Regions from separate parts of the Streptomyces sp. NPDC025833 genome, predicted to be linked through region 4. Evidence: riboswitches for the same ligand, from Rfam matches in the RefSeq annotation. Region 4 holds a riboswitch; each other region holds the start of a gene.
The links. A riboswitch is a leader RNA that binds a small molecule or an ion and turns the genes downstream of it on or off. The one in region 4 is predicted to bind cobalamin.
Positions count from the first base shown of each region.

Region 1 (5,546 bases), on a different contig from region 4:
GTTTCCACGACACCGCGAACGCGATGGCCACCACCATCTCCACAGGCGCCCTGAAGCCCAAGATCGCGGTGGTCATGTCCGCCGCCCTCAATCTTGTGGGCGCCTTCCTCTCCGTGGAGGTCGCGAACACGATCTCCAAGGGTCTCGTCGACGAGAGCGGCATCCGTCCCGAGGTCATCTTCGCCGCCCTGGTCGGCGCGATCCTCTGGAACCTGCTGACCTGGCTGGTCGGTCTCCCCTCCAGCTCCTCGCACGCCCTGATGGGCGGCCTGGTCGGCGCCACCGTCGCCTCCGCCGGTCTCGGCGCCGTCCACGGCGACGTCCTGGTCACCAAGGTGCTGCTCCCCGCGGTCGCCGCGCCGCTGGTGGCGGGCCTCGCCTCGATGCTGGCCACCCGCTTCTCCTACGGCATCGCCGGCGCCGAGGGCGAGGCCACCCGCAAGGGCTACCGCGTCGGCCAGATCGCCTCCGCCGGCCTGGTCTCCCTCGCCCACGGCACCAACGACGCCCAGAAGACGATGGGCATCATCACCCTGGCCCTGGTCACCGGCGGCTCCCTCGCCCCCGGTTCCAACCCTCCCACCTGGGTGATCCTCTCGGCCGGTCTGGCCATCGCGCTCGGCACCTACATCGGCGGCTGGCGCATCATCCGCACCATGGGCACGGGCCTGACCGACCTGGAGCCGCGCCAGGGCTTCGCCGCCCAGACCAGCGCCGCGACCGCCATCCTGGCCTCCTCGCACCTCGGCTTCTCCCTCTCCACCACCCACGTCGTCTCCGGCTCGGTGATGGGCGCGGGCCTCGGCCGCAAGGGCGGTGTGGTCCGCTGGTCCACCGCGACCCGCATGGTCGTCGCCTGGCTGCTCACCCTCCCGGCCGCCGCGCTGGTCGGCGCCGCCGCCGAGTCCGTGACCGACCTGGGCGACTGGGGCACCGCCGCCGTCGCCGTCTTCCTGGTCGCCGCCAGCGCCGCGATCTGGAAGATCTCCCGCCGCGAGGTCGTCGACCACACGAACGTCGTCGCCGAGGACGCGGAGCCGGCCGGTGTGGTCACCACCGCCATCGCCGCCGTGATCCCGCCGCCCGCGGGCACCGTCGCCGAGAACCCGGTCCCCGCCTTCCCGCAGCAGACCGCCGGTCCGGTCCGGGTCGCCGAACCCGCCCCGCCGGCCGCCACCGTCTGACCCCGGCCCCTCCCCCGGTTACCAAGGAAGCAGCCCCATGAAGATCGACTGGTCGGCCATCGGCTCCGTCTTCGGCGTCAGCCTCGTGTTCACGGTGGGCCTGGTGGCCCTGTTCACCCTCGGTATCAACGGCCTGGCCCGGCGCGAGAAGGCCGCGGCCCGGGGCGGCTCGGCCGGCCTCGCCGTCACCGGCGCCTACGTCTGCTTCGCGGCCTGCGCGGCGGCGGTGGCGTACGGCATCCACCTGATCGTCGCCAAGCCCTGACCCGGTCCGGCCGCGGCCGGACACCCCCCGAAGCTCCCCTCCGCCACCAGGAGGGGAGCTTCCGGCATGCCCGCAGGCAGGCGCTGTGGGGATGGGCACACTCTCCCTCCGCAGGTCAACGGCAAGTTGACGGCTGTTCGGAACGCGTGGTGGACTGCCCACGCCAAGTACGGCGGCAAGAGAGGAAGCCGGTGCGAATCCGGCGCGGTCCCGCCACTGTCACCGGGGAAGAACCCCCGGGAGCCAGGAACTCTCACCGCCGATTCACGTCGAACCAGGGCGCGGACACCCTGAGTGAGGACACAGATCGCCATGCCCGGCTGCCGAAGGACCCGTACCAGGACCGCTCCTGTGCCCACGGCCGGCTGAGCCGATGGGTGCCGATCGCACATACGCGTACGGTGCCGCCGCCGGCGTCCTCGGCGACCTCCTCCTCGGCGATCCGCGCCGCGGGCACCCGGTCGCCGTCTTCGGCCGGGCGGCCGGAGCCGTGGAGAGCGCCCTGTGGCACGACCACCGCGGCTGGGGCGCCCTGCACACCGTCGTGTGCGCCGGCGGCGCCGTGGCGCTCGGCGCGCTGGCCGTACGGGCCGTACGCCCCTCCCCCGCCGCGTCCGCCGCGCTGACCGCCGCCGCCACCTGGGCCGTCGTCGGCGGCACCTCCCTCGCCCGGGAGGCCCGCGCCGTCGGGCGCGCCCTGGAGGCCGGGGACGTCGAGGCCGCCCGGGCCCGGCTGCCCCACCTGTGCGGCCGGGACCCGCAGGCGCTGGACGCCGACGGGATCGCCCGCGCCGTGGTCGAGTCGGTCGCCGAGAACACCTCCGACGCGGTGGTCGGCGCGCTCGTCTGGGGCGCCGTGGCCGGGGTCCCGGGCCTCCTCGGCTTCCGCGCGGTCAACACCCTGGACGCCATGGTGGGCCACAAGTCGCCCCGGTACCGGCGCTACGGCTGGGCCTCCGCCCGTCTCGACGACGTCGCCGGCTGGCCCGGGGCCCGGCTGACGGCCCTGCTGGCCGCGGCGGCCGGACCCGGTCCGCGCGGCGCCCTGCGCGCCTGGCGGGCCGACGCCCGCCGGCACCCCAGCCCCAACGCCGGCCCCGTCGAGGCGTCCTTCGCCGGCGCCCTCGGCGTCCGGCTCGGCGGAACGCTCTCCTACGGCGGCCGGGTCGAGCACCGCCCCGTGCTCAACGGCGCCGCCGGACGGCCGGTCCGGGCCGCCGACATCGACCGGGCGGTACGGCTCTCCCGCCGGGTCGGCCTGCTCGCCCTCGGCGCCACGGTCGCCGCGCGCGCACTCCTGAAGGGACGTGGCAAGTGAACGGTGGTCTCCTCGTCGCCGGCACCACCTCCGACGCGGGCAAGAGCGTCGTGACCGCCGGCATCTGCCGCTGGCTGGTGCGCCAGGGCGTGCGGGTGGCGCCGTTCAAGGCGCAGAACATGTCCCTCAACTCGTTCGTCACGCGCGAGGGCGCCGAGATCGGCCGGGCCCAGGCCATGCAGGCCCAGGCCTGCCGGGCCGAGCCGACCGCGCTGATGAACCCGGTGCTGCTCAAGCCCGGCGGCGAGCAGAGCAGCCAGGTGGTGCTGCTGGGCAAGCCGGTGGGCGAGCTGAGCGCGCGCGGCTACCACGGCGGGCGCCAGCAGCGGCTGCTCGGCACGGTGCTGGACTGCCTGGCCGAGCTGCGGAGCACCCACGACGCGGTGATCTGCGAGGGGGCCGGGAGCCCGGCGGAGATCAACCTGCGCCGGACCGACATCGTCAACATGGGCGTGGCCCGGGGGGCGCGGCTGCCGGTGCTCGTCGTCGGCGACATCGACCGCGGGGGCGTCTTCGCCTCCTTCTTCGGCACGGTCGCCCTGCTCTCGCCGCAGGACCAGGAGCTGGTCGCCGGCTTCCTGGTGAACAAGTTCCGGGGCGACGTCGGCCTCCTGGAGCCCGGGCTGGACATGCTCCGCGACCTCACCGGACGGCGGACGTACGGGGTGCTGCCCTTCCGGCACGGGCTGGGCATCGACGAGGAGGACGGGCTGCGGCTGTCGCTGCGCGGTGCCGTCCGCGAGTCCGCCGTCGCTCCCCCGGTCGGCGCGGACGTGCTGCGGGTCGCCGTGTGCGCGGTCCCGCTCATGTCCAACTTCACCGATGTGGACGCGCTGGCCGCCGAACCCGGCGTCGTGGTGCGGTTCGTGGACCGGCCGGAGGAACTGGCCGACGCCGACCTCGTCATCGTCCCGGGCACGCGCGGGACCGTCCGGGCCCTGCGGTGGCTGCGGGAGCGCGGGCTGGCCGACGCGCTGGCCCGGCGGGCCGCCGAGGGCCGCCCGGTGCTGGGCGTCTGCGGCGGCTTCCAGATCCTCGGCGAGCACATCGAGGACGAGGTCGAGTCCCGCGCCGGACAGGTCGCCGGGCTCGGACTGCTCCCCGTGCGGGTGCGGTTCGCCCGCGAGAAGACGCTGGCCCGGCCGGCCGGCACGGCCCTCGGCGAACCGGTCGAGGGCTACGAGATCCACCACGGCGTGGCCACGGTCGAGGGGGGCGCCCCCTTCCTGGACGGCTGCCGGGTCGGACAGACCTGGGGCACCCACTGGCACGGCTCGCTGGAGTCGGACGGCTTCCGCCGGGCCTTCCTGCGCGAGGTGGCCGCGGCCGCGGGCCGCCGGTTCGTCCCCGCGCCGGACACCTCCTTCGCCGAGCTGCGCGAGGAGCAGCTCGACCGGCTCGGCGACCTGATCGAACAGCACGCGGACACCGGCGCGCTCTGGCGGCTCATCGAGTCGGGCGCGCCGCGAGGACTGCCCTTCATCCCACCGGGAGCGCCCGCATGAGCACAGTGTTGTTGTTGTCGACCGCCGACACGGACCTGCTGGCCGCCCGGGCCTCCGGCGCCGGCTACCGGATCGGCAACCCCACCCGGGTCGACGTCGCCGGGGAACTGCCCGGCCTGACCGAGGGCGCGGACATCGCCGTCGTACGGCTGCTGGGCGGCAAGCGCGCCTGGGAGGACGGGCTGGCCGCGCTGCGGGCGTCCGGTGTCCCGACCGTGCTGCTGGGCGGCGAGGCCGTGCCGGACGCCGAGCTGATGGCCGAGTCCTCGGTGCCGGCCGGTGTGGTGGCCGAGGCGCTGAAGTACCTGGTGGAGGGCGGCCCGGAGAACCTGCTGGAGCTGTCCCGGTTCCTGTCGGACACCGTGCTGCTGACCGGCGAGGGCTTCGAGGAGCCGCGCCGGATGCCGGAGTTCGGGGTGCACGGCGGCTACGAGCGGCGCGCGGACCGGCCGACCGTGGGCGTGCTCTTCTACCGGGCCCACGAGCTGAGCGGCAACACCGCCTTCGTGGACACCCTGTGCCAGGCGATCGAGGCGCGGGGCGCCAACGCCCTGCCCGTGTACTGCGGTTCGCTGCGCGGCGCGGACCCGGCGCTGTACGAGCTGCTGGGCCGGGCCGACGCGCTGGTCGCCACCGTGCTCGCGGCGGGCGGCACGCACGCCTCGCAGGCGTCGGCCGGCGGCGACGAGGAGGCCTGGGACATCGGGGCGCTCGCCGACCTGGACGTCCCCGTCCTCCAGGGGCTGTGCCTCACCTCCTCGCGGGCCGCGTGGGACGAGTCCGACGCGGCGCTGTCCCCCATGGACGCGGCGATGCAGGTCGCGATCCCGGAGTTCGACGGCCGGCTGATCACCGTCCCGTTCTCCTTCAAGGAGCAGGGCCCGGACGGCGTCCCCGTGTACGTCGCCGACCCCGAGCGGGCCGCCCGCGTCGCCGGGATCGCCCTCGGGCACGCCCGGCTGAAGCACAAGCCGAACGCGGAGAAGAGGATCGCGCTCGTCTTCACCGCGTACCCGACCAAGCACTCCCGCGTCGGCAACGCGGTCGGCCTGGACACCCCCGCGTCGGCGGTCCGGGTGCTGGACGCGCTGCGGGACGCCGGGTACGGGCTCACCGAGTACCCGGACGGCGGCGACGAGCTGATCCACCGGCTCATCGAGGCCGGTGGCCACGACGTGGAGTGGCTGACGGAGGAGCAGCTGGCCGCCGCGCCCGCGCGGGTGCCGCTGGCCGACTACCGGGCGTGGTTCGGGAAGCTGGACCCGGGGCTGCGG
Region 1 is NZ_JBVHNF010000022.1:82,593-88,138, reverse strand. It holds gene ACZ4K2_RS32225 (inorganic phosphate transporter) at 1-1,184, shown strand, start outside; gene ACZ4K2_RS32220 (hypothetical protein) at 1,222-1,449, shown strand; cobalamin riboswitch at 1,582-1,722, shown strand; gene ACZ4K2_RS32215 (cobalamin biosynthesis protein) at 1,823-2,767, shown strand; gene ACZ4K2_RS32210 (cobyric acid synthase) at 2,764-4,272, shown strand; gene cobN (cobaltochelatase subunit CobN) at 4,269-5,546, shown strand, end outside.
Region 1: linked by a shared signal. The riboswitch ahead of ACZ4K2_RS32215 (cobalamin biosynthesis protein) and the one ahead of ACZ4K2_RS02910 (energy-coupling factor ABC transporter permease) in region 4 are both predicted to bind cobalamin.

Region 2 (5,546 bases), on a different contig from region 4:
GCCGGGGCAGCGCTGCGTCCCGGCCCGGCGCAGGTGCTGATCGCGGCGGGCAGGACCGTATGAGAATCGGCGTGATCACGTCCGACCCCGGTCATCCGCTGCTGGCCGCCGCCATCGCGCTGCTCGCCGACGGGCACACGGTGCGGACACTGGACCCGCGGACGGCGGAACCGCCCGGCCCCGCCGAGCCCCCGGCCGACGTGTACCTGCTCAAGGCGCGCACCCCGCGGGCGATCTCCCTCGCCCGCGCGCTGGAGCGGCGCGGCGCCCGGGTGCTGAACTCGGCCGCCGCGACCGAGCTGTGCCAGGACCGTGTGGCGATGGCGGAGTGCGCCCGGCGGGCCGGCCTGCCGTTCGCGGCCACCCGTGCCTGTCCCGCGCTCTCCCGGCTCGCCGACGGGCCGGGGCTGCGGAGTCCGGTGGTGGTCAAGAGCCGGCACAGCCGCAAGCACGATCTGGTGGCGCGCGTCGACGACGCCGGGAGACTGCGCGAACTGGCCGCCGCGCACCCGGAGGAACCCGTCGTGGTCCAGGAGTTCACCCCGAACAGCGGCTGGGACCACAAGCTGTGGGCGATCGGGGACCGGATCTTCGCGGCGCTGCGCCGGTCCGAGCTCTCGCCCGAGGGCCGCGGCCCCACACGGCCGCTGGCCCTCGACGGCCTGCCGTCCGGCTGGGCCGCGCTGGTCCGCCGGGTCGGCGAGGTCTTCGCGCTCGACGTGTACGGCGTGGACGTCATCGACCGGGGTGACGGCGTCCCGCTGATCGTGGACGTCAACGCCTTCCCCGGGGTCCGCGACCAGCCCGGCGCCCCGCAGGCCCTGGCGGCCCTCACGCTGTCGCACGCGGGCGCCTGAGACACGCACCGCACGCGCGTCCGGCGCTCCGGCGGCCTGAGGGGGGTGTGCCGACGGCACACCCCCCTGAGGTTCCGCTACCGGTCGGCGTCACGGGGTCGTCGTGCACCGGAGAAGCGCGTCGTCGTCCGTCACCCGCGGGCGGTCCCGGGGCCGGGACCGCCGAGGCCCAGTTCACGGTCGCCGAGGGGAGCGAAGAAGCGCTCCACGGCGGCGTCCGTGACCTCCGCGAGGGTCGCCGGGGACCAGCGCGGGGCGCGGTCCTTGTCGATGATCCGGGCGCGGATCCCCTCGACCAGGTCGGGGCTGCCCAGGGTCGCGCAGGAGACGCGGTACTCCTGGTCGAGGACGCGCTCCAGCGAGCCGAGGCGCCGGGCGCGGCGGATCGCCTCCAGGGTGACCTTGAGGGAGGTGGGCGACCGGCCGAGCAGGGTCTCGGCCGCCTCCTCGGCCTCGGGGTCCCCGTGGGCGAGCAGCCGCTGGACGATCTCCTCGACCGTCGCGGCGGTGTAGCAGGCGTCGATCCACGCGCGCCCCTCGGCCGGCCGGCCCGCGGGCGGCGGCTGTTCGTGGCGGGCGAGGGCGCCCCGTACCGGCATCCCGGCCAGGTCGTCGACGAGGGCACCGAGGGCCGCGGAGGGCACGTAGTGGTCGGCGAGGCCGCACAGCAGGGCGTCACCGGCGCCGATCTGCGCGCCGGTCAGCGCGAGGTGGGTGCCGAGTTCACCGGGGGCGAGGCCGAGCAGGTGGGTGCCGCCGACGTCGGGGACGAAGCCGATGCCGGTCTCGGGCATGGCGATCCGCGAGCGCTCGGTGACGATCCGGACGCCGCCGTGCGCGGAGACGCCGACCCCGCCGCCCATGACGATGCCGTCCATGACCGCGACGTACGGCTTGGGGTAGCGGGCGATCCGGGCGTTGAGGCGGTACTCGTCGCGCCAGAACGCGGCCGAGGCGGTGCCGTCGCCGTCCCGGGCGTCGTCGTGCACGGCCCGGATGTCGCCGCCCGCGCACAGGCCGCGCTCCCCCGCGCCGGTGAGGACGACGGTCTCCACGGCCGGGTCGTGCTCCCACGCGGTCAGGGCCGCGTCGATCCGGCGGACCATGTCGTGGTTCAGGGCGTTGAGCGCCCTGGGCCGGTTGAGCGTGATGCGGGCGGACCGGCCGGCGGTGTGCAGGAGGACGGGTTCCTCGGTGCCGGTCATCCGCGTGCCTCCGTGAGGGCGCGGGCCACGTTGACGCGCATGATCTCGTTGGTTCCTTCCGGGTTTCGGTGTTCCCGCGAGGGGCGGACGGTCGGTGATCGACGGTCTTCCCGGGGGCGGTGGGGAGGCGTCGGTGTGCTGCCGGGCCCGCCGGGTCAGGTCCCCGCACGGCGGTGCGGCGGGGTGAAGGCGTACAGGTCGAGGATGTCGGGCCGGGGAGCGACGCCGGGGCCGCCCGCGTGCACCCAGGTGATGACGTCCTCGGTCGCGTCCGGGTCGTTGACGAGCCCGAGCCACACCGGCCGCGCACCGGCGGCCCGGCCCGCGGCGGAGGGCTGTACGACGAGGACGTTGGCCTGGTCGCAGACGTCGAGGCACTCGGAGATCCGCACCGGCACCTCCGCCCGCAGGCGCGCGGTCTGTCCGGCGTGGTCGACCCCGGGCACCTTGGGGCTGCCGCAGCAGCAGTCCCGGCACACCACGACCCGGCACGGCGCCGGTCCGCCGCGCCGCCCGCCCCCGCCCGGTTCCTCGTCCGCGATCCGTTCGGCCATGTCGCGCCACTCCCCTCCCGGGGAGATCCGCCCCGGTGTTCCGTGAGGAGGCGACCGCGTGAGTCTCCTGGCTCCCGGGTCGCCGCCCGCCCCGCCTTCCCGCCCCGGCCGGGGGCGGTGGCCTGCCGGAACTCGCTCACCGGTCACAGTGGCGGGACCGCGCCGGATTCTCACCGGCTTCCTCGGACCGCCGTCGCCCTACGTCGCCGACCATCATGTCATCAGCGCCGGTGGGGGCCCGGGGCGCCCCCGGCCGGCCGGTGCCCTACCCCGTGCGCGGGCGCGGCGTGTTCGCCCCGCCCGCCGGCGTCCGGCGCGGTGCGCGGAGGCTCGCACGGGCGCGGATCCGGGCGATGGCCGACGCCCGCGGGGGCCGGCCGGGCGTCGGCTCCGGGGCCGAGGACCGCCTGTGTCCGGCGAGATCCGAAGAGACCCGGCGAAGCCACGGCCATCACTCGAACGGGTCAGCGGAACCCACGCGTCCGGGCCGGACCGGCCGAGTCCGGCCGCCGCTGTCACGGGCCGGGCCGTAACTCACCCGGAACGGCTAATCGCGGAGCGTGCACCCCTTGTGCGCACCGGCCCCTCCCCCATTCGGAGTTGCGGCCGTACGGGCGACATGAGTCCGTGGGAGTCGTGTCCCACCGGATCTCACCCAGGAGGAGACATGGGCACCAACCATCAGTCCGGGACGACGGAAAAGCTGAACGTCGTCTTCGCGGTCCGCGTGATCGAGGGCGGGGAGCAGGGCTTCCTGGAGCTGTACGAGCAACTGCGGAAGTCCGTCTCCGGCACCCCCGGCCACATCGTCGAGCGGCTCGGCGCACCCGCCGACGACTCCCGGCAGTGGGTGATCACCAGCGAATGGGAGTCGGCCGACGCCTTCTTCGCCTGGCAGCAGAGCGAGGAGCACCAGCAGATGGTGGCCCCGCTGCGCGAGTTCGTCGACCAGAGGCAGTCGTTGCGCTTCCGGGTCGTCAAGGAGACGAAGGGGGCGGCGTCGTGACGCGCGCCGACCTCGGTCCCGTCGCCGTGCTCGGCCTCGGTGCCATGGGCGCCGGGCTGGCCCGCCGCCTGCTCGAAGAGGGCATCGGGGTCAGGGTCTGGAACCGCACTCCGGACCGGGCCGCGCCGCTCGTCGAGGCGGGCGCCCACCTCGCCGCCCACCCCGCCGAAGCCGTCGCGGGCACGAAGGCCGTCATCTGCGCGGTGGCCGACGGCGAGGCCCTCGGCTCGGTGCTGCGCGGACCGGACGGAGTGCTGGCCGCGGGCCCGTACCCGGGTGTCCTGCTCTGCGCCAGCACCGTCGCCCCCGAGGAGGTCGTCCAGATGACCGGGGACGTCCCCCAGGTCCTGGACATGGGCATGCTCGGCAACCGCGACCACGCCCGTGACGGGGAGCTGCGCCTCTTCCTCGGCGGCGACGAGACGGCGTTCAAGGCCGCCCGCCCGCTGCTGGAGAACCTGGGCAAGGAAGTCGTCCATCTGGGCGCACTCGGCTCCGGCATGCGGATGAAGCTGCTCCTCAACCTGCTGATGGGCATCGAGGTGCAGGCGCTGGCCGAGGCGACCGAGCTGGCGGGCGCCTGCGGACTCGACCGGCAGCAGGTCCTCAAGACGATCGCGGGCACCGGATTCGCCTCGCCGGTCATGGCGTTCAAGTCCCGGCGCCTGGCCTCGGGCCGCTTCGACGAGCCGGACTTCCGGCTGCGGCTGATGGCGAAAGACCTCATGCTCGCTACCAAGCAGGCGGCGGCAGCCGGCCTGAGCCTGCCGCTGGCGACCGCCGCGGCGGAGACCCACGTCCGCGCCACCGAGCAAGGGCTGGGCGACCAGGACTGTGCCGCCGTCACCCGCGCACTGACACCGAGACCGGGAACCGATACGTGATCATCGACATCCACGGGCACCTGTCCCCGCCGGAAGCGGCCGAGCGCTTCCCCATGCCCCCGAGCCTCACCGACGTCGACGGCATGCTCGCCGCCCGCGCCGAGGCCGGCATCGACCTCACCCTCATCGGCAGTCCCGTCGGAGCGGGCGCGATGGCACGGGTACCGGGCGTCGACAACTACGCCCAGCCCCGCGACCGGCTGCGCCGCTTCCACGACTGGATGTCGGGCCTGATCCGCACGTTCCCCGACCAGTTGCGCGGCTACGTGTACGCCAACCCGTTCGGGGACGACGATCACCTGGAAGGGGTGCGCGAGACCCTGGCGGACCCCGCCTTCGTCGGCCTGATCACCACCTCCAGCGTCCACGGCGAGCTGCTCGGCTCGCCGCGCGCCGACTCCTTCTTCGCGCTGGCCGCGGAGGCGGGGGTGCCGGTCCTCGTGCACGCCCCGGCCGAACCCGTCGGCACGGAGCGGGTGGAGGGCATCGGCTTCGTCGAGCAGATCGGCCGCTTCGGCGACGTCACGATGGGCATGGCCATGATCGCGTTCGCGGGATGGCTGGACAAGTACCCCGGTCTGCGGCTGATCGGCGCGACGGGCGGCGGCGCGATGGCGCTGCTGCCCGAGCGCCTGCAGACCGCGGCGCGCCCCCGGCACTGGGCCGGGGGCGCGCCGCCTCCGGGCCGGCCCGGAGCGGCCTCCGCCGCACCCGGCCACGCTCCGCGCGCCGCCGGAGCGGAAGCGGGCAGCGCGCCGGAAGCGGGCGCGCGGGGGGCCCTGCGGCCGTCGGCCGACCCGGCCGCCGCTCTGCGGCGCATGTACGTCGACACCAGCCCGTTCAGCGCGGCGCACCTGAGCCTGAACGCGGAGGTGCTGGGGCCCGAGCGGATGCTGTTCGGCACCGACTCCCCGCCGATGGCCGCGCCGTTGGCGGACTTCGTCCGCATGATCGAGAAGCTGCCGCTCGACAAGGCGTCCCAGCAGCTCGTCCTCGGCGGCAACGCCGAAGCCCTCTTCGACCTGAGGAGCCGTCCGTGA
Region 2 is NZ_JBVHNF010000015.1:163,952-169,497, forward strand. It holds gene ACZ4K2_RS26610 (ATP-grasp domain-containing protein) at 1-63, shown strand, start outside; gene ACZ4K2_RS26615 (ATP-grasp domain-containing protein) at 60-857, shown strand; gene ACZ4K2_RS26620 (enoyl-CoA hydratase/isomerase family protein) at 989-2,062, opposite strand; gene ACZ4K2_RS26625 ((2Fe-2S) ferredoxin domain-containing protein) at 2,218-2,616, opposite strand; cobalamin riboswitch at 2,678-2,799, opposite strand; gene ACZ4K2_RS26630 (antibiotic biosynthesis monooxygenase family protein) at 3,284-3,622, shown strand; gene ACZ4K2_RS26635 (NAD(P)-dependent oxidoreductase) at 3,619-4,506, shown strand; gene ACZ4K2_RS26640 (amidohydrolase family protein) at 4,503-5,546, shown strand; gene ACZ4K2_RS26645 (cytochrome P450 family protein) at 5,543-5,546, shown strand, end outside.
Region 2: linked by a shared signal. The riboswitch ahead of ACZ4K2_RS26625 ((2Fe-2S) ferredoxin domain-containing protein) and the one ahead of ACZ4K2_RS02910 (energy-coupling factor ABC transporter permease) in region 4 are both predicted to bind cobalamin.

Region 3 (5,546 bases), on a different contig from region 4:
TTCATCTTCTTCTTCCTGTCCGTCACGGTCCTGGGCTTCCTGGCCGCGCGCTGGCGCAGGGCCGACAACGAGCACTCCCTGGACGAATGGGGCCTGGGCGGAAGGTCGTTCGGCACCTGGATCACCTGGTTCCTGCTCGGCGGCGACCTGTACACGGCGTACACCTTCGTCGCCGTACCCGCGGCGATCTACGCGGCGGGCGCGGCGGGCTTCTTCGCGGTGCCGTACACGATCCTGGTGTACCCGCTGATCTTCACCTTCCTGCCCCGCCTCTGGTCGGTCTCGCACCGCCACGGGTACGTCACCACCTCCGACTTCGTGCGCGGCCGGTTCGGCTCGAAGGGCCTGTCGCTGGCGGTCGCGGTGACCGGCATCCTCGCGACGATGCCGTACATCGCGCTCCAGCTCGTCGGCATCCAGGCGGTGCTGGACGTGATGGGCGTCGGCGGCGGTGAGAACACCAACTGGTTCGTGAAGGACCTGCCGTTGCTCATCGCCTTCGGTGTGCTGGCCGCCTACACGTACTCCTCCGGTCTGCGCGCGCCCGCGCTGATCGCGTTCGTCAAGGACGCCCTGATCTACATCGTCATCGTGGTGGCGATCATCTACATCCCGATCAAGCTGGGCGGCTTCGACGACGTCTTCGCCAAGGCGTCCGACGCGTTCAGCCAGGTCAACCCGGCCACCGGCAAGCCGCGTGGCGCGCTCGCCCCGCCGGAGACCGGCCAGTGGACGTACGCCACGCTGGCGCTCGGCTCCGCGCTGGCGCTGTTCATGTACCCGCACTCGATCACCGCGACCCTGTCGTCCAAGAGCCGTGAGGTGATCCGCCGCAACACCACGATCCTGCCGCTGTACTCCCTGATGCTGGGCCTGCTGGCGCTGCTGGGGTTCATGGCGATCGCGGCCGGGGTGAAGGTGAGCAACGGGCAGCTCGCCATTCCGCAGCTCTTCGAGGACATGTTCCCGGACTGGTTCGCGGGCGTGGCGTTCGCCGCGATCGGCATCGGCGCCCTGGTGCCGGCCGCGATCATGTCCATCGCCGCGGCCAACCTCTTCACCCGCAACATCTACAAGGACTTCATCAAGCCGGACGCGACGACCGAGCAGGAGACCAAGGTCTCCAAGCTGGTGTCGCTGCTGGTGAAGGTGGGCGCCCTGGTCTTCGTGCTCACCATGGACAAGACCGTCGCCATCAACTTCCAGCTGCTGGGCGGCATCTGGATCCTGCAGACCTTCCCGGCCCTGGTCGGCGGCCTGTTCACCCGCTGGTTCCACCGCTGGGCGCTGCTGGCCGGCTGGGCGGTCGGCATGGTCTACGGCACGGCCGCGGCGTACGGGGTCGCCTCCCCGACGCAGAAGCACTTCGGCGGCAGTGCCAAGGAGATCCCCGGCATCGACGAGATCGGCTACATCGGCCTGACGGCGTTCGTCCTGAACGTCCTCGTCACCGTGGTCCTGACCTTCGTCCTGAAGGCCGTGAAGGCCCCCGACGGCATCGACGAGACCACGCCGGAGGACTACACGGCGGACGCCGGTGACGCCGGGGTCCAGCTGGAACTGCCGCCCGCCACCGCGGGCGCCGGCCACTAGGCACACCGGACGACCACCGGGCGACGGGCCGTCGGAGGACATCCGGCGGCCCGTCGCCGTACCCGTACGCGTACCTGTACCCGTCGCCATACCCGCCCCCGCCTCCTGCACCCAGCCCTCAGCCACCACCAGCCACAGCTCTCAGCCCTCAGCCCTCAGCCCTCAGCCCTCAGCCCTCAGTCAGGGCTCCCCCGGGCCCGCTGTGGCGTCGGCGGGCCGCCAAGAGGGCCGGGGGCGGCGGCGGCCGGGAGGGTGCCGTCACGCACGCCGTGAGCGCCTCCACTCCGGTGTGCGCCCGGGCCGGACCGTGCCCGGACGGCGCGGCCCGGCCACGCGCCGTCCGGGCACACGGCTGCCTCCGGGAGCGGAACGACACAACATCTGGGGGTGACGAGACAGCCCGGCACTAGATGTATGCTCGTGCTCGCTGTCGTCGCAGGGGAATCCGGTGCGAATCCGGAACTGTCCCGCAACGGTGTACTCGCGTGCATCCGCACGCCTGTCCAGTCCGAGGACCTGCCGGCAGCCCACCCGTTCGTCCTGTCCGGGTGCGTTGTGACGTCCGGGCCTCGCGGAGTGGGCCGGTGGACGCGGCGCCGTGCGCGCTCGTGGTCACCCCCTGCCCTCCGCCTGGTCCCCGTGCCGAGCGAGGGAGAGCCCCACGTGACCATCGCGCCAGCCGACCCGGCTTCAGTCACCGAACTGAAGACCGACGGTCCCGGTACCGCACTGCTGCGGACCCTGACCGAGCTGACCGCCGATCTGCCCGACGCCGACCCCGGCCGGGTCGCCGCCGCCGCGCTGCGCGGCCGGTCCGCGCGGGCCGACGAGGCCGAGCTGCGGGAGCTGGCCACGGAGGCCGCGGCCGGCCTGATCTCCGAGGACCCCGTCTACTCGAAGCTCGCCGCCCGGCTGCTCACCCTGGCGATCCGGGACGAGGCCGCCTCCCAGGGCGTCACGTCCTTCACCGAGTCCATCGCGGTCGGGCACCGCGAGGGCCTCGTCGCCGACCGCACCGCGGAGTTCGTCCGGCTGCACGCCCGGCGACTCGACGCGCTCGTCGACGGCGCGGCCGACGACCGGTTCGGCTACTTCGGCCTGCGTACCCTGCACAGCCGCTACCTGCTGCGCCACCCGATCACCCGCAAGGTGATCGAGACGCCCCAGCACTTCATGCTGCGCGTGGCGAGCGGCCTGGCCGAGGACGACACCGCCCGGTCCGTGGACGAGGTCGCGGCCCTGTACGGCCTGATGAGCCGCCTGGACTACCTGCCGTCCTCCCCCACGCTGTTCAACTCCGGCACGCGCCACCCGCAGATGTCGTCCTGCTACCTGCTCGACTCCCCGCTGGACGAGCTGGACTCCATCTACGACCGCTACCACCAGGTCGCACGGCTGTCGAAGCACGCCGGCGGCATCGGCCTGTCCTACTCCCGCATCCGCTCGCGCGGTTCGCTGATCCGGGGGACGAACGGGCACTCCAACGGCATCGTGCCGTTCCTCAAGACCCTGGACGCCTCCGTGGCCGCGGTGAACCAGGGCGGGCGGCGCAAGGGTGCCGCCGCGGTCTACCTGGAGACCTGGCACTCCGACATCGAGGAGTTCCTGGAGCTGCGGGACAACACCGGCGAGGACGCCCGCCGCACGCACAACCTGAACCTGGCGCACTGGATCCCGGACGAGTTCATGCGCCGGGTCAACGCCGACGAGCAGTGGTCGCTGTTCTCCCCCGCCGACGTGCCCGAACTGGTCGACCTGTGGGGCGCGGAGTTCGACGCCGCCTACCGCCGGGCCGAGGCCGCGGGCCTGGCCAGGAAGACCATGCCGGCCCGGGAGCTGTACGGCCGGATGATGCGCACCCTGGCGCAGACCGGCAACGGCTGGATGACGTTCAAGGACGCCGCCAACCGCACCGCCAACCAGACCGCCGAGCCCGGCAGCGTGGTCCACTCCTCCAACCTCTGCACCGAGATCCTGGAGGTCACCGACGACGGCGAGACGGCCGTCTGCAACCTGGGCTCCGTCAACCTCGGCGCGTTCGTGGACACCGCGACCGGCGGCATCGACTGGGAGCGGCTGGACGAGACGGTCCGCACGGCCGTCACGTTCCTGGACCGGGTGGTGGACATCAACTTCTACCCGACCGAGCAGGCGGGCCGGTCCAACGCCAAGTGGCGTCCGGTCGGCCTGGGCGCGATGGGTCTCCAGGACGTCTTCTTCAAGCTGCGCCTGCCGTTCGACTCCGCCGAGGCCCGGGCGCTGTCCACGCGGATCGCCGAGCGGATCATGCTCGCCGCCTACGAGGCGTCCGCCGACCTCGCCGAGCGCAACGGCCCGCTGCCCGCCTGGCAGCGGACCCGCGCCGCCCGCGGTGTCCTGCACCCCGACCACTACGACACGGACCTCACCTGGCCCGAGCGCTGGGCCGCCCTGCGCGAGCGGATCGCGGTGACGGGCATGCGCAACTCGCTGCTCCTGGCCATCGCGCCGACGGCCACCATCGCCTCGATCGCGGGCGTGTACGAGTGCATCGAGCCGCAGGTGTCCAACCTGTTCAAGCGCGAGACGCTGTCCGGTGAGTTCCTCCAGGTCAACTCCTACCTGGTGCGGGACCTGAAGGACCTCGGCGTGTGGGACGCCCGCACCCGCGAGGCCCTGCGCGAGGCGAGCGGCTCCGTGCAGGACTTCGCCTGGATCCCCGAGGACGTGCGCCGGCTCTACCGCACGGCCTGGGAGATCCCGCAGCGCGGCCTGATCGACATGGCCGCGGCCCGGACCCCGTTCCTGGACCAGGCGCAGTCGCTGAACCTGTTCATGGAGACGCCGACCATCGGCAAGCTCTCCTCGATGTACTCCTACGCCTGGAAGTCCGGGCTGAAGACCACCTACTACCTGCGCTCGCGCCCCGCGACGCGCATCGCCCGCGCCGCCCGGGCGCAGGCCGCCGTCCCCGTGCGGCAGGCGTCCGACCCCGACGCCGTCGCCTGCTCCCTGGAAAACCCCGAGTCCTGCGAGGCCTGCCAGTAATGACCGCCCGGAACCAGAACCTGCTCGACCCCGGCTTCGAGCTGACTCTCCGCCCGATGCGCTACCCCGACTTCTACGAGCGCTACCGGGACGCCATCAAGAACACCTGGACCGTCGAGGAGGTCGACCTCCACTCCGACGTCGCCGACCTCGCCAGGCTGACCCCCGGGGAACAGCACCTCATCGGCCGCCTGGTCGCGTTCTTCGCCACCGGTGACTCGATCGTCGCCAACAACCTGGTGCTGACGCTGTACAAGCACATCAACTCCCCGGAGGCGCGCCTGTACCTGTCGCGCCAGCTGTTCGAGGAGGCCGTGCACGTCCAGTTCTACCTGACGCTGCTGGACACCTACCTCCCCGACCCGGAGGACCGCAACGCCGCCTTCGCGGCCGTGGAGAACATCCCCTCCATCCGCGAGAAGGCCGAGTTCTGCTTCCGCTGGATGGACTCGGTGGAGAAGCTGGACCGGCTGGAGAGCAAGGCCGACCGCCGCCGCTTCCTGCTGAACCTGATCTGCTTCGCCGCGTGCATCGAGGGCCTGTTCTTCTACGGCGCCTTCGCCTACGTGTACTGGTTCCGCAGCCGCGGCCTGCTGCACGGTCTGGCGACCGGCACCAACTGGGTGTTCCGCGACGAGACCATGCACATGTCGTTCGCCTTCGACGTCGTGGACACGGTCCGCAAGGAGGAGCCCGACCTGTTCGACGACGCTCTCCGGCAGCAGGTCACCGACATGCTCGGGGAGGCCGTCGAGGCCGAGCTCCAGTTCGCCCGCGACCTGTGCGGTGACGGCCTGCCGGGCATGAACACCGAGTCGATGCGCCAGTACCTGGAGTGCGTCGCCGACCAGCGCCTCACCCGCCTGGGCTTCGCGCCGGTCTACGGCTCCGAGAACCCCTTCTCCTTCATGGAGCTCCAGGGCGTC
Region 3 is NZ_JBVHNF010000009.1:74,731-80,276, forward strand. It holds gene mctP (monocarboxylate uptake permease MctP) at 1-1,593, shown strand, start outside; cobalamin riboswitch at 1,995-2,131, shown strand; gene ACZ4K2_RS17405 (ribonucleoside-diphosphate reductase subunit alpha) at 2,257-4,620, shown strand; gene ACZ4K2_RS17410 (ribonucleotide-diphosphate reductase subunit beta) at 4,620-5,546, shown strand, end outside.
Region 3: linked by a shared signal. The riboswitch ahead of ACZ4K2_RS17405 (ribonucleoside-diphosphate reductase subunit alpha) and the one ahead of ACZ4K2_RS02910 (energy-coupling factor ABC transporter permease) in region 4 are both predicted to bind cobalamin.

Region 4 (5,546 bases):
GGACGCCGATGGCCGGCGACGGCGACTACCCCCCGTGAGCCGCTGCCGCCGCCGGCCCGGCGTCGTGACGCCGGGCGGTCCTCCCGCCCGTTCCGGGACGCCCGGCGGCATCCCCCGCCCCTCCGGTCGGCCCGTTCGGGGATCGCGGCCCGGATGCCCCGTCGCCACGGCATCCCGCGGATCACCCGTGCGAACCGCTCGTGGGCCGTCTGCCAGTGCCCGTGACACTCCGGCAGGTCACGCCACGAAGAACCCCGTTCGCAACCACGACGACTCCCCGTCGATCACCTGCCGTTGATCCGCCAGGGACGGCCCCGCCCGGCAACCCCCGCTGACAGCAGCGCCATCGCTCCCACGCCGTATCCGTCAGCTCTCCGCGACCCACCACACGATCGATCATCGGACACGGCCCAGCGGATGCCGGTACGGAGCGGTCAACCAGGCCATCGGTATCGGACAATCTCGGGCACTGGTCGGTCACTACGCGACATAGCGCTGCGAAGCCGTGCCGGCTGCGCTGAGCTGTCCACTCTCATCATCAGTCCGGGGGGCGAGTACGACGTTGAGCGACTTGGCCGAAGCAGCACCTGATCCCGCCGGCGCCGGGGAACCCGCGGAATGCCGGTGCGAGTCCCTGACGGCCGTGAATGCCCCGGGCGCCGAGGAGCGGTTCCGGGGGCTGCTGGAGGCGGCGCCGGACGCCATGGTCATCGTCGACCACACCGGCACCATCCGCCTCGTCAACGCCCAGACCGAAGCCCTCTTCGGCTACCGCCGCGAGGAACTCCTCGGCCACCCCGTCGAACTCCTCGTACCCGGCCGCTTCCGCGCCCACCACACCGAACACCGCAACGGCTACGCCCACAACCAGCAGGTCCGCCCCATGGGCGCCGGACTCGACCTCTACGGCCTGCGCAAGGACGGCACCGAGTTCCCCGTCGAGATCAGCCTCAGCCCCCTCGAAACCACCGACGGCCTCCTCGTCTCCGCCGCCGTCCGCGACGTCAGCGAACGCAAAGCGGCCGAGGAGCGGTTCCGGGGGCTGCTGGAGGCGGCGCCGGACGCCATGGTCATCGTCGACCACACCGGCACCATCCGCCTCGTCAACGCCCAGACCGAAGCCCTCTTCGGCTACCGCCGCGAGGAACTCCTCGGCCACCCCGTCGAACTCCTCGTACCGGGCCGCTTCCGCGCCCACCACACCGAACACCGCAACGGCTACGCCCACAACCAGCAGGTCCGCCCCATGGGTGCCGGACTCGACCTCTACGGCCTGCGCAAGGACGGCACCGAGTTCCCCGTCGAGATCAGCCTCAGCCCCCTCGAAACCACCGACGGCCTCCTCGTCTCCGCCGCCGTCCGCGACGTCAGCGAACGCAAAGCGGCCGAGGAGCGCATCAACGAGCTCGCCGCGCTGGTCGAGTCCTCGCAGGACGCGATCCTCGCCAAGACCCTCGACGGCCGCATCACGTACTGGAACGCCGCCGCGCAGCGGCTGTACGGGTTCACGGCGGAGGAGGTGATGGGGCGGCACGTGTCCGTGCTGGCACCGGCGGCGCGCGGGGACGAGATCACCGTGCTCCTGGAGCGGCTGCGCCGGGGCGAGAAGGTCGAGCACTTCGAGACGCTGCGGCTCACCCGCTCCGGGCGGCTGCTGGACGTCGACGTGACCCTGTGGCCGACCAGGGCGGCGGACGGCACGGTCGTCGGCGCGTGCGCCATCGTCCGGGACATCGGCGACCGCAAGCGCGCCGAGGCGGAGCTGACGGAGCTGTACGAGCAGCAGCGGCACATCGCCCTCACCCTCCAGCGCAGCCTGATGGGCACACCGCCCGCCATCCCCGGCCTGGCCACCGCGAGCCGGTACCGTCCCGCGACCCAGGGAGCCGGTGTCGGCGGCGACTGGTTCGACCTGATCCCGCTGGGCGCCGGCCGGGTCGGCGTGCTGATCGGCGACGTCATGGGCCGGGGGCTGGAGGCCGCGGCCGTCATGGGCCAACTGCGCTCCGCCGCGCACGCGCTGGCCAAGACCGGGTTGCAGCCGCGGCAGCTGATGCAGGCGATGGACACCGTCGTCGCCGACCTGGACGTCCCCGACCAACTGGTCACCTGCTGCTACCTGGTGATCGCCGCCGACGCGGGCGAGGTGACCGTGTGCTCCGCCGGTCACCTCCCGGTGCTGGTCGCCGCTCCCGGCGCGCCCACCCGGACGCTCGCGGCCCCCGTGAACGCCCCGCTCGGCGTCGGCGGGGTCATCTACGAGCAGTGCTGCGGCACCATCGAGCCCGGCGCCACCCTCGTGCTCTACACCGACGGTCTGGTGGAGACTCCCGGCACCGACATCGAGGACAAGCTCGACCAGCTCGTCAGCACCCTGGACGAGCTGCCGAGCGCGGCGCTCGACCTCGAGTCCGCCGCCGACCACGTCCTGTCGGCGCTGCTGCCCGACGCCGACGGCCACGACGACGTGACCCTGCTGCTGGTCCAGCTCCCCGCGGCTCCGCTCGCCACGGCCACCACCGAGCTGCCCGCGACCCCGCGGTCCGTGCCATTTGGCCGTGAGTTCCTCGACAAGGCGCTGGGCGCCTGGGGGTGCGCGGGGGCGACGGACGACGCGCTCCTGCTGCTCTCCGAGGTGCTCACCAACGCCGTGCAGCACGCCCAGGGCCCCCTCGGGGTCCACGTGTGCCGCACCGACACCGATCTCACCGTGGAGGTCAGCGACCGCAGCCTGCACCTGCCGCAGCCACGTCTCGCGGCGCGGGACGAGGAGTCCGGGCGCGGCCTGCTGCTCGTGCGCACCCTCGCCGACGACTGGGGGGTGCGGCCGACCGACGAGGGGAAGACGACCTGGTTCAGCCTCAAGCTGTGAGCGGGCGCGCCGCCGTCCCGCGGCGGGGTTGACGCACACCGCCACGCGTGCAAGTGTGACGGATTCCAAGATCAACAGAGACCGGAAGCCGACAGGACGAGCCCATGGCGAAGAGGAAGATCCAGAACGAGCAGGAGGTGATCCGCTGGTTCGAGGAAGGCAGGACGTACCAGTGGATGATCGACGAGTACCGGCGCAAGTACGGCATCGAGACCGTCTCCTCCATGTGGGGCAACTTCCGCCGGCGCCGGGGGCTCGACCGGCGTATCACCCGCGACGACGACCTGATCCCGTGGGAGGTCAAGGAGCGGCACCGCTGGAAGTACCCGGTCGCGATGCTCCGCGTCGAGGCGCGGCTGCGGGACGGGCGCGAGCTGACCGACAACGACCGGGACCGGCTCAGGTCGTGGAAGCGGATGCTGGCGGAGCAGGGGGCCGTGGTGCACTACGACCCCGACACCGAGGAGGGCTTCTCCTACGTACCCCGCCGGGAGGGCGACGACGACCTCATCCACCGGCCGGCGCGCAAGACCACCTCCCGGCCGAACGCGAACAACCGCTGACGCGGCGGAGCGGCAGGGGCGCTCCGGGCGCGCGCCGGCTCGTCGCGGCGATCCCACGGTGACGGGCGTGAGCCGTGGTGCGCCCCCCTGCCCGGCGGACCGCCGCTTGCCATCGGCGAGATCGCAGCATTACTGTCACCGTGCCTTGGTGAACGGGAAATTCGGTGTGATGCCGGTGCGGCCCTCGCCACTGTGATCGGGAAGTCCGGCTCCGGCCCTCGCGGGCAGCCACTGGGTCCTCGGACCCGGGAAGGCGGAGCACTGGACGGTGGTACCCGTAAGCCAGGAGACCGGCCGAGGCGCGTCAACCATCCACGAGGTGCTGGAGAGGGTCTGCCGAGCCATGCACATAGCCGAGGGCTTCCTGCCTCCGGCGCACGCCGTCGCCTGGGGCGTCGCGTCCGCGCCGTTCGTCGTCCACGGAGTCCGCTCACTCAGCCGCGAGGTCAGGGCGCATCCCGAGAGCACCCTGCTCCTCGGCGCGTCCGGAGCGTTCACCTTCGTCCTGTCCGCCCTGAAGCTGCCGTCGGTGACCGGGAGCTGCTCGCACCCCACCGGCACCGGCCTGGGCGCCATCCTGTTCCGCCCACCGGTCATGACGGTGCTGGGCACCATCACCCTGTTGTTCCAGGCCCTGTTGCTCGCCCACGGCGGCCTGACCACGCTCGGGGCCAACGTCTTCTCCATGGCGATCGCCGGCCCCTGGGCGGGGTACGCCGTCTACCGGCTGCTCCGGCGCTTCGACGCGCCCCTGGCGGTCACCGTCTTCTGCGGCGCGTTCGTCGCCGACCTGTCCACCTACTGCGTCACCAGCGTGCAGCTGGCCCTGGCGTTCCCCGACCCCGGCAGCGGATTCCTCGGCGCGCTGGGCAAGTTCGGTTCCATCTTCGCCGTCACACAGATCCCGCTCGCGGTCAGCGAGGGCCTGCTCACGGTGCTCGTCATGCGGCTGCTGGTGCAGTCCAGCAAGGGCGAGCTGACCCGGCTCGGCGTACTGGTCCCCGGCCGCCGGAGCGCTACGAAGACGGAGGCGGTGGCCCGATGAGCCGGAACACGAAGATCAACGCGCTTCTGCTGCTCGCCGTGGCCGCGCTGGCGGTCCTCCCCCTCGCGCTCGGACTGGGCGACCACAAGAAGGAGCCCTTCACGGGCGCCGACACCGAGGCGCAGACGGCGATCACGGAGATCGAGCCGGACTACAAGCCGTGGTTCTCCCCGCTGTACGAACCCCCGTCCGGGGAGATCGAGTCGGCGCTCTTCGCGGTGCAGGCCGCCCTCGGCGCCGGCGTCCTCGCGTACTACTTCGGACTGCGCCGAGGGCGGCGCCAGGGCGAACAGCGGGCCGTGGCCGCCGCGCACGGTGCGGAGGAGCCCCGGCACCCCGCCGCACCCGCGGGTGATTCCCCGGCCGAACGGACCTGACCCGGCGTGCTACCGATCGACGCGGCGGCGTACGGCAGTCGCTGGCGCCGCCGCCACCCCGTGGACAAGGCCGTGCTGGGGCTCGGGCTCACCGCCCTCGCGGTCCTGCTGCCACCGTGGCCCGGCGGGGCCCTCGTCCTGGTGACCACGCTCGGCGTGCTCCTGGGCCCCGCCGGGGTCCCCGGCCGCCGGCTGTGGCGGGCCTACCGCGTGCCGCTGGGCTTCTGCCTGACCGGAGCGGCGACCCTGCTGGTCCGGATCGGCGGCCCCGGCGCGTTCGTCGGGCCGGCCGAGGGCGGCCCGGTGCGCGCCGGGGAAGTGCTGCTGCGCACCTCGGCCGCCTCCCTGGGGCTCCTGCTGTTCGCGTTCACCACCCCGATGTCCGACCTGCTGCCGTGCCTGCTGCGGGCCGGTGTGCCCGCCCCCGTCGTGGACGTCGCGATGGTGATGTACCGGATGAGCTTCCTCCTCCTGGACTCGGTCCGCCGGATCCGCGAGGCGCAGGCGGCCCGGCTCGGCCACACCACCCGGGCCGCCGCCTGGCGCTCCCTGGCCGGACTCGGCGCCGTCGCCTTCGTCCGCGCCTTCGACCGGGCCGCGCGGCTGCAGGCCGGACTCGCGGGGCGCGGCTACGACGGCACGCTGCGCGTCCTGCCGTCCGGCGCCCGCGTGTCCGCCCGGTTCGTGAC
Region 4 is NZ_JBVHNF010000002.1:41,904-47,449, forward strand. It holds partial or broken gene ACZ4K2_RS02895 (transposase) at 159-388, opposite strand; gene ACZ4K2_RS02900 (SpoIIE family protein phosphatase) at 644-2,872, shown strand; gene ACZ4K2_RS02905 (hypothetical protein) at 2,977-3,435, shown strand; cobalamin riboswitch at 3,565-3,748, shown strand; gene ACZ4K2_RS02910 (energy-coupling factor ABC transporter permease) at 3,779-4,480, shown strand; gene ACZ4K2_RS02915 (energy-coupling factor ABC transporter substrate-binding protein) at 4,477-4,857, shown strand; gene cbiQ (cobalt ECF transporter T component CbiQ) at 4,864-5,546, shown strand, end outside.